Regions from separate parts of the Cupriavidus sp. 22TCCZM04-2 genome, predicted to be linked through region 3. Evidence: predicted binding sites of a transcription regulator. Region 3 holds the regulator's gene; each other region holds the start of a gene.
The links. The regulator HrcA, encoded in region 3, represses chaperone genes, less so after heat shock. The targets are predictions, from matches to a motif close to TTAGCACTCNNNNNNNNNGAGTGCTAA.

Region 1: the regulator HrcA is predicted to act here: its motif matches at 1,893-1,919, upstream of groES (co-chaperone GroES).
Region 2: the regulator HrcA is predicted to act here: its motif matches at 1,491-1,517, upstream of rpoH (RNA polymerase sigma factor RpoH).

The regions. Positions count from the first base shown of each region.
Region 1 covers NZ_JBYOJS010000010.1:98,722-101,998, forward strand. Annotated here, with positions in the region: gene groL (chaperonin GroEL) at 1-1,462, opposite strand, end outside; gene groES (co-chaperone GroES) at 1,509-1,799, opposite strand; gene AC3FKG_RS16455 (NAD-dependent epimerase/dehydratase family protein) at 2,205-3,182, shown strand.
Region 2 covers NZ_JBYOJS010000004.1:276,987-280,263, forward strand. Annotated here, with positions in the region: gene ybiB (DNA-binding protein YbiB) at 1-361, shown strand, start outside; gene AC3FKG_RS09205 (pirin family protein) at 375-1,250, opposite strand; gene rpoH (RNA polymerase sigma factor RpoH) at 1,597-2,526, shown strand; gene AC3FKG_RS09215 (SCO family protein) at 2,609-3,229, opposite strand.
Region 3 covers NZ_JBYOJS010000003.1:201,615-204,891, forward strand. Annotated here, with positions in the region: gene recN (DNA repair protein RecN) at 1-290, opposite strand, end outside; gene AC3FKG_RS06790 (NAD kinase) at 385-1,302, opposite strand; gene hrcA (heat-inducible transcriptional repressor HrcA) at 1,415-2,455, shown strand; gene hemH (ferrochelatase) at 2,539-3,277, shown strand, end outside.

The sequences.
Region 1 (3,277 bases), on a different contig from region 3:
GGTCGCCGTACTCGCCCGAAGCCGCGTTGTAGCCGTAGTTGCCCTTGCCTTCGATAACCTTGGCAACGACGACCGAAGCTTCTTCACCAGCGTTCAGCACGATCTGGCGCAGCGGCTCTTCCATGGCGCGCAGCACGATCTTGATACCGGCGTTCTGGTCCGGGTTTTCACCGGTCAGTGCCGAGATCGCAGCGCGGGCACGCAGCAGGGCCACACCGCCGCCGGGGACGATGCCTTCTTCCACTGCAGCGCGGGTAGCGTGCAGGGCGTCTTCGACGCGGGCCTTCTTTTCCTTCATTTCGACTTCGGTGGCAGCGCCAACCTTGATCACGGCAACACCGCCGGCCAGCTTGGCCACGCGCTCTTGCAGCTTTTCACGGTCGTAATCCGAAGTCGCTTCTTCGATCTGGGCGCGGATCTGCTTGACACGGCCTTCGATCGCACCAGCGTCGCCGGCACCGTCGATGATGATGGTGTTTTCCTTGCCGATCTCGATGCGCTTGGCCTGGCCGAGGTCGTTCAGGGTCGCCTTTTCCAGCGTCAGGCCGATTTCTTCGGCGATGACGGTGCCGCCGGTCAGGATGGCGATGTCTTCCAGCATGGCCTTGCGGCGGTCGCCGAAGCCCGGAGCCTTGACGGCGGCGGTCTTCAGGATGCCACGGATGTTGTTGACCACCAGGGTCGCCAGGGCTTCGCCTTCGACGTCTTCAGCGATGATCAGCAGCGGGCGGCCGGCCTTGGCCACTTGCTCCAGCACCGGCAGCAGGTCGCGGATGTTCGACACCTTCTTGTCGAACAGCAGCACGAACGGGTTGTCCAGCTGGACAACCTGCTTTTCCGGGTTGTTGATGAAGTACGGCGACAGGTAGCCGCGGTCGAACTGCATGCCTTCCACGACTTCCAGCTCGTCGGCCAGCGACTTGCCGTCTTCGACGGTGATCACGCCTTCCTTGCCGACCTTGTCCATGGCTTCGGCAATGCGCTCGCCGATCGAGGCGTCGCTGTTGGCCGAGATCGCGCCAACCTGGGCGATTTCCTTGCTGGTGGTGGTGGGCTTGCTGATCTTCTTCAGCTCTTCCACGGCGGCGCCGACAGCCTTGTCGATACCGCGCTTCAGGTCCATCGGGTTCATGCCGGCGGCGACGAACTTCATGCCTTCGCGCACGATCGACTGGGCCAGAACGGTAGCGGTGGTGGTACCGTCACCGGCGTTGTCGCTGGTCTTGGAAGCCACTTCCTTGACCATCTGGGCGCCCATGTTCTGCAGCTTGTCCTTCAGCTCGATTTCCTTGGCCACGGACACGCCGTCCTTGGTCACGGTCGGGCCGCCGAAGCTGCGCTCCAGCACCACGTTGCGGCCCTTCGGACCCAGCGTAACCTTCACTGCGTTGGCGAGGATGTTCACGCCTTCGACCATCTTGGCACGGGCGGCGTCGCCAAATACTACGTCTTTTGCTGCCATGTTCTGATTCTCCTAATTCGGTACGGTGCTAGTCGTCAACAAGTAATTACTTGTTCACCACGGCCATGATGTCTTCTTCGCGCATGACCAGCAGTTCCTGGCCATCGACCTTCACGCCCTGGCCGGCATACTTGCCGAACAGCACACGGTCACCCACCTTGACGTCGAGGGCAATGTTGTTGCCCTTGTCATCCTTCTTGCCCGGGCCGATGGCCAGCACTTCGCCTTGATCCGGCTTCTCGGCGGCGTTGTCGGGAATCACGATACCGGACGCGGTCTTGGTTTCGTTGTCCAGACGCTTCACGATCACACGGTCGTGCAAAGGACGCAGATTCATACGGGACTCCTAGATACAAAAGTGAGTTTTGATTCACAAGCGAGCCGCGATCAGGGTCGGCGGCCGCGGAATTTCGGGTACCGCAGGGGGCTGTTAGCACTCACCCCCAGCGAGTGCTAATTATAGGGACGCGGTATGGCCATTTCAAGACAGCGACTTGATGGGGGTTTTCCCTTGGTGGGTGTCGGGGGCCTTTAGTGACGCGGAGGCGAAGGTGGCGAGGTGGCGAGATTCGTTCAACCCTGGCCTCTTACGGCTTCCCGCGCCAGCCTGAACTCCTCGCGCAATGTCCCCGGCTGTCACGCCGGCGCCCCGCCACGTCAATCCCGATGGCGATGGCCTTCCTAGAATGCTGACAGTTCATTCCGGGCACGTGGCGGTGCCCGCAACCGGTGACAGGCAACGATGGCGAACTCTGAGCGATTTCTGGTAACCGGGGCACTGGGATGTATCGGCGCATGGACGGTGCGCCGGCTCGTACAGGAAGGCGTGCCGGTCGTTGCCTTTGACGCGGACAACGATGTCCGGCGCCTGCGCCTGTTGATGGACGACGCACATCTGTCGCGCGTCGAGATGGTTCGCGGCGACATCACGGACCTGGGCCTGCTCGAGGCAACACTGGACAGGTATCGCATCACGCATGTCATTCACCTGGCGGCGCTGATTCACCCAAGGTTCAAGGCCGATCCCCTGCTGGGGGCCCGCGTCAACGTGCTGGGCGGCGTGAATCTGTTCGAGGCAGTGGCGCGGCGCGCCCAGCGGATCGCCGGCATCGTGTACGCGTCATCGATCGCGGTGTACGACAGTTGCGGCGCGGCGAGCGATGCAACCGTCCTGCACCACACCCGCGGGCATCCGACGACCCTCTATGGTGTGTTCAAGCAGGCAGAAGAGGGCATGGCGCGCGTGTATTACCAGGACAGAGGCGTCTCCAGCATCGGCCTTCGCCCGGCAACAGTATTCGGCGCCGGAAGAGACTATGGCCTGACCGCGGCGCCCACCCAGGCGGTCCTGGCGGCAGCGCTCGCGCGTCGTTTCCATATTCGATACAGCGGCCGCAGCCAGATTCACTATGCCGACGACCTTGCGCGCATGTTCATCGCGTGCGCACGTTCCGGCTATCGCGGCGCTGACGTCTTCAATATCCACGGCAGCGTCGCAGACATGGGCGAAGTCGTCGAGACGATCGAGTCGGTCATACCGGAAGCGCGCGGAACGATCACGTTCGCCGGGCCATCGCTCGGACTGCCCGAAGACTACGACGCGACCGCGCTGGAGAATGTGATTGGTCCCCTGCCCCGCACGCCGCTGCGCGAAGCAGTAAGCGAGACCTTCAGACTCTTCCGCAGCGGGATCGCCAGCGGCGCAATCCGCGACATCTGATTCCGTTTGCCGCGGCGGTGCCGTCGCGCCACGATCTGCGCATTCCCCGACGCATTTCCCCGTTTTCCCACATTGCCTCCGAGGGCATCCCCGGA
Region 2 (3,277 bases), on a different contig from region 3:
CCTGTACAGCTACACGCACCCCGAGTACCGCGAAACGCTGACGGACTATTTCTCGCATGAGCCCGCCAATGTGCTGCTCGCCCGCGGCACCGAAGGCGAGGTGGTGGCCGACGCGCGCCGCGGCAGCCGCATCGACTGGCTGCATGACGGGCACCAGCAGACCCTGGTCGACCCGACCAGCGGATCGATTGCCGATGTGCCCGAGCTGCCCCAGGGCAGCGACGTGGCCGAGACGGCGGGCTGGACGCGCCAGGTGCTGGACGGCTCGGTGCCGGTGCCCGCGCCGATCGCAACGCAGGTGCGCGCCATCCAGGAATGCCTGCGCCAGGGCACGCGCGTGGCCTGGGCCAGTCCGCTCTGACCCCCCAGGCGCTTCAGGTCTTGCGCGGCGGCAGCGGAATGCGCTCGGTCTCGCCGGGGACATGGGGGAAGCCGTCGTCCTCCCAGCGCTGCGAAGCCGCCTCGATCGCTTCCTTGCTGCTGGCCACGAAGTTCCAGAAGATAAAGCGGTGACCGTCGGTGGGATCTCCGCCCAGCAGCATCACGCGCGCCGGCGCGGTGGCCGTCAGGGTGGCCGCCAGGCCGGGCGTCAGCACGACCATATGCTCGGCCGGCAGCGCTTCGCCGTCGAGCGCCACGCTGCCGTCGACCGGGTAGATGCCCCGCTCGGCATGGTCCGGCGGGATCTCCACGCTCGCGCCGGCATCGAGTTCAATCGCGACGTAGAGCGTGCGGCTGAATACCTTGACCGGCGATGTCTTGCCAAAGGCATCTCCGGCAATCACCGTCATGCGTACACCGGGCTGTTCGATTTTCGGCAGCGTGGCACCGGGATGATGGAAGAACGAGGGCGCCACGGTCTCATGGTCCTTCGGCAATGCCACCCAGGTCTGGATGCCATGCAGGCGCGCGCCGGCTTCGCGCACGGTCTCGGGCGAACGCTCCGAATGGACAATGCCGTTGCCCGCGGTCATCCAGTTGACGTCGCCGGGGCGAATGAGCTGCTCGCTGCCAAGGCTGTCGCGGTGCATGATCTCCCCGTCGAACAGGTAGGTCACCGTGGCCAGGCCGATATGCGGATGCGGCCGCACATCGGCACCGTGGCCAGGCGGCAGCGTCACCGGCCCCATATGGTCGAAGAAGATGAACGGGCCGACGGTCTGGGCGGCAGCGGCCGGCAGCAGGCGACGCACGGTGAAATCGCCCAGGTCTCGTACATGGGGCTTGAGCAGGTGTTCGATGGCAGACATAGCTCCTCCGGATCGTGGGGCAGGCTCTTGCACAAGCCGTGACGGGCTCGCGACGGCACTGTCAGTGTAGCGTCTGGCGCAATACTGTATCCCGCCGGCCGGTGCGAACCCCGAACCCTCACGGGCCTCTAACACAGGATATCGGAGCACCGATATGCCGTCTTAGTACCTTGCCGCGCATAACACTATCCGAATATAGATGACAATCATCAGGAACTATCAAGGCGTTAGGGACTCCAATTAGCACTCACCCGGCTTGAGTGCTAAGATGTGTTGCAATGCTGTGCCGTCCCGTCCGGAGCGGCACACCGGCAACCGAACCGCCGGATGCGAAAGGAGTAATTGAGTGAACGCAGTCTTGCCTGCCGACCAAACCGTGCTGAACAGCCGTCTGCCGACGGCGCCCAAGCTGGCTGGAAGCTTTGCATTGACCTTCCCGGCCACCGTGGGCAACCTGGAAAGCTATATCCAGGCCATCCACCGCATTCCCCTGCTGACCGCCGAGGAAGAGCAGCGTCTCGCGCGCGAACTGCGCGACCATGATTCCGTAGATGCCGCACGCCAGCTGGTGATGTCCCACCTGCGCCTGGTGGTGTCGATCGCACGCCAGTACCTCGGGTATGGCCTGCCGCACGCTGACCTGATCCAGGAAGGCAATATCGGCCTGATGAAGGCAGTGAAGCGCTTCAACCCGGACCAGGGCGTGCGCCTGGTGTCGTACGCGATGCACTGGATCAAGGCCGAGATCCACGAGTACGTGCTGAAGAACTGGCGCATGGTCAAGGTGGCGACCACCAAGGCCCAGCGCAAGCTGTTCTTCAACCTGCGCAGCCACAAGAAGGGTGCCCATACCTTCACGCCGGAGCAGGTCGAAGCCGTTGCGCGCGAGCTCAACGTCAAGCCCGAAGAGGTGATGGAGATGGAAACCCGCCTGTCGGGTGGCGATCTCGCGCTGGAAGGGCAAATCGAAGACGGCGAGGAAGACTTCGCCCCGATCGCCTACCTGGCGGACAACCACAACGAGCCCACGCGGGTGCTGGAAGCCCAGCGTCACGACCGTATGCAGGTCGAGGGCCTGGAAGAAGCGCTGACGCGCCTGGACGACCGCAGCCGCCGCATCATCGAGGCGCGCTGGCTGAACGTCGAGGACGATGGCTCGGGCGGCGCCACGCTGCATGAGCTGGCCGATGAATTCGGCGTGTCGGCCGAACGGATTCGCCAGATCGAGGCGGCGGCCATGAAGAAGATGAAGGGCGCGCTGCAGGCGTTTGCCTGATCGCCGCCGCGCCAGCACAATCGCTGGCGCCATGCAAAAGGCCGGTCCACTGGACCGGCCTTTTTTCATTCCCGCGCCGCGCTCAGGACAGCAGCTGCTTGATATCGTGGGCAATCGGCTCTGGCCCTTGCCCGTGACGGATGAACAGCCGCAGCCGCCCTTCCGGGTCGAACACGTAGCTGCCGGCCGAGTGATCCATGGTGTAGTTGTTCGGCGAAGAACCCGGCACCTTCGCGTAGTACACCTTGAAATCCTTGGCGACCTTCTGCAGCGCCGCCTCGTCGGCCGGCCGCATGCCCAGGAAGCGCGGATCGAACGCCGGCACGTACTGCGCCAGCAGCGCCTGCGTATCGCGCTCCGGATCGACCGTGACGAACAGCACCTGCACCTTGTCGGCGTCCGGGCCGAGCTGCTCCATCACCGCCTTGAGTTCGGCCATGGTGGTCGGGCAGACGTCGGGACAATGCGTGTAGCCGAAGAACATCACCACGACCTTGCCCTTGAAGTCGGCGATCGTGCGCACCTTGCCGTTGTGGTCGGTCAGCGAAAAATCCTTGCCGAAGTCCGCGCCGCCGCTGATGTCGACGTTGCGGAACGAGGCCTTCTGCTGGCCGCAGGCGGCAAGCGCCAGCGCCAGGAAGGCCAGCGCGGCAAAACGGCGGAACGAGGCGAGGAGCCCGGAAGATTGGCTTGGCTTGTTCATGCAAGATTGGAAGTCGGGGCGCCGGCAAGACTGCGGTGGCGCGCGATG
Region 3 (3,277 bases):
CGCAGCAGCACGGTCCGCATGCCGCCGTCGTCCTCGCCGCCCAGTTCTTGCTCGTCGAGCCAGGCGTCGAGGGCCACGTGCGTCGAGAAGGTGGCGCTGATGCTGGCGCGCGTGGCGCCTTCGCGCACGATGCCGGCATCGGCGCGTTCGCCCAGCACCAGCGCCAGCGCGTCGATCAGGATCGATTTGCCGGCGCCGGTTTCGCCGGTGAAGACCGTGAAGCCGGACTGGAAATCGAGGTCGAGCGTATCGACGATGACGAAATCGCGGATGGACAGGCTGCGCAGCATCGTGGCGGTGAAAGGGTTGGGTCGGTGCGGACGGTTTGAGCCGGATTTAGCCGGATTCAGCCGGATTCAGCCGGATTCAGCCGGATTCAGTCGCTCAGAGGCGGTTGTCCTCGGTCGGGTACTCGTGCCAGTGCAGCTTCTTGCGCAGCGTGGCGTAGTAGTTGTAGCCCACCGGGTGCAGCAGCTGGATGGTCTTCTTCGAGCGCCGCACGACGATGCGGTCGCCCGGCAGCAGCGACGTGAGCGACTGCATGTCGAAGTTGACGCTGGCGTCGCGCGCGGTCGCCACCTCGATGGTCACCTCGGCATCGTGCGGCAGCACGATGGGCCGGTTGGACAGCGAGTGCGGGGCGATTGGCACCAGCACCAGGCCTGACAGCGTCGGGTGGAGGATCGGTCCGCCGGCGGACAGCGCGTAGGCGGTCGAACCGGTGGCGGTCGACACGATCAGGCCGTCCGACCGCTGGTTGTACATGAAGTAGCCGTCCACCGACACGGCCAGTTCGACCATGCCGGAAATGCCCGAACGGTTGACCACCACGTCGTTCAGGGCCAGCGCGGAGAAGATGCGGCTGTCGTCGCGCACGACGCTGGATTCCAGCAGCAGCCGGGTCTCGGCCTCGTAGCGGCCTTCGAGCATGTCCGGCAGCACCGTCTGCACGTCTTCGAGCGGGATATCCGTCATGAAGCCGAGCCGGCCGTGGTTGACGCCGATCAGCGGCACGTTGTGTCCGGCAAGCTGGCGGGCAAGCCCGAGCAGCGTGCCGTCGCCGCCCAGCACCACGGCGACGTCCGCCTCCCGGCCGATTTCCTCGGCGGTCAGTGCGGGATAGCCGGTCAGCCCGGTGGCCTGCGCGGTCTCGCGTTCGAACACCACATCCTGGCCATTGCGCAGGATGTAGGACGCGAGCTCCTCCAGCGGGCCTTCGATGCCGGCAGTCGAGTACCGGCCCACGAGGGCCACGGTCTTGAACGGGGTGCGCAAGGCGCTGGTTTTGGGGGGGGCAGACATGCGGGGATTAGACCATACCGCCGTGACCGTTGCCAGCATGGGGCGGACGCGCCATGTGGCGGGGGCCGGCCAGGCGCCCGAAGCGGTAAAACTTGCGTAAAATCGGGGCATCATGGATGAACGTTCGAAAACGCTGCTCAAGACCCTGATTGAGCGCTACATTGCCGAAGGGCAGCCGGTCGGCTCCCGGACCCTGTCCAGGTATTCCGGGTTGGACCTGTCGCCGGCCACCATCCGCAATGTGATGTCCGATCTGGAGGAAATGGGCTTTATCTCAAGCCCGCATACTTCCGCGGGACGGATCCCCACGCCGCGCGGGTATCGCCTGTTCGTCGATACCATGCTGACCGTCAAGCCGATCGAGCGCGGCGGCATGGAGATGACGGAGCTGGCCGGCCAGATCCAGGGCCAGCTCGGCGGTCAGCAGCAGCTCGGCCCGCAGCGCGTGATCACGGCGGCCGCGCGAACCTTGTCAAACCTCTCGCACTTTGCCGGCGTGATCATGACACCGCGGCGCGCGCAGTCGTTCCGTCAGATCGAATTCATGCGGCTGTCGGACAAGCGCATCCTGCTGATCATCGTCAGCCCTGAGGGCGACGTGCAGAACCGGATCATCCAGACGGAACTGCCGTACACCCCCGCCCAGCTCATTGAAGCGGCGAATTTCTTCAACGCGCATTACGCGGGCATGAGCTTCGACGCCGTGCGCGACCACCTGCGCGTGGAACTGCGCGACCTGCGGCGCGACATGTCGCAACTGATGCAGGCGGCGGTCGAGGCGGGCAGCAGCGCCATGGAAGAAGAGGACGACCACGTCTACATCAGCGGCGAGCGCAAGCTGCTGGAGGTGGAAGACCTGTCGTCGAGCATGGACAAGCTGCGCCGGCTGTTCGACGTGTTCGAGCACAAGACCAGCCTGCTCCAGCTGCTGGACGTGTCAAGCCATGCGCAGGGCGTGCAGATTTTCATCGGCGGCGAAAGCCAGCTGGTGCCGCTCGAGGACATGGCCGTGATCACCGCGCCATACGAGGTGGATGGCCAGATCGTCGGCACGCTGGGGGTGATCGGCCCGACCCGCATGGCCTATGAGCGGGTCATCCCGATTGTCGACATCACGGCACGGCTGCTGTCGAGCGCACTGAGCCAGAACTAGGACCCGTCCAGCGGGTCACACAGTCTGCGTCCCCATTTCCACAGCCCGGCGGCATCCTGCCGCCCGGCCCTATCGGAAGCGACATGACGTTTTCTCCCGAACCGGTCTATCAGCACGGCCAGGCGCCGCGCACGGCCATCCTGCTGGTCAACCTGGGCACGCCCGACGCACCGACCCCCAAGGCGGTGGGGCGCTACCTGAAGGAGTTCCTTTCCGATCCGCGCGTGGTCGAGATCCCGCGCCTGGCCTGGCTGCCGCTGCTGCATGGGGTGATCGTGCCGCTGCGCTCGCGCGCCTCGGCCCTCAAGTACGAGTCGATCTGGCTGCGCGAGGCGCATATGACCGGGTCGCCGCTACTCGTATACAGCGAACGCCAGGCGCACGCGCTGCAGCGCCTGCTCAACCAGCAGGGCTACGAGGTCACGGTCGCCTGCGCGATGCGCTATGGCAATCCGTCGGTCGAATCCGTGCTGGAGGCGCTGCGCCGCCAGGGCACGGAGCAGGTGCTGGTGCTGCCGATGTATCCGCAATACTCCGGCACCACCACGGCCACCGCGTTCGACGAGGTATTCCGGGTGCTCGGCCAGTGGCGCAACCAGCCTGAACTTCGCTTCGTGAAGCATTTCCATGACCATCCCGCCTATATTGCGGCGCTGCACCAGCAGGTCGGGGCGTACTGGGCCCAGCATGGCATGCCGGATTTCGCGCACGGCGACAAGCTGATCCTGTCCTTCCACGGCGTGCCGCGCCGGACGCTGGAACTGGGCGATCCCTATCACTGCGAATGCCTCAAGACGGGGCGCCTTCTCGGCGACGCGCTGG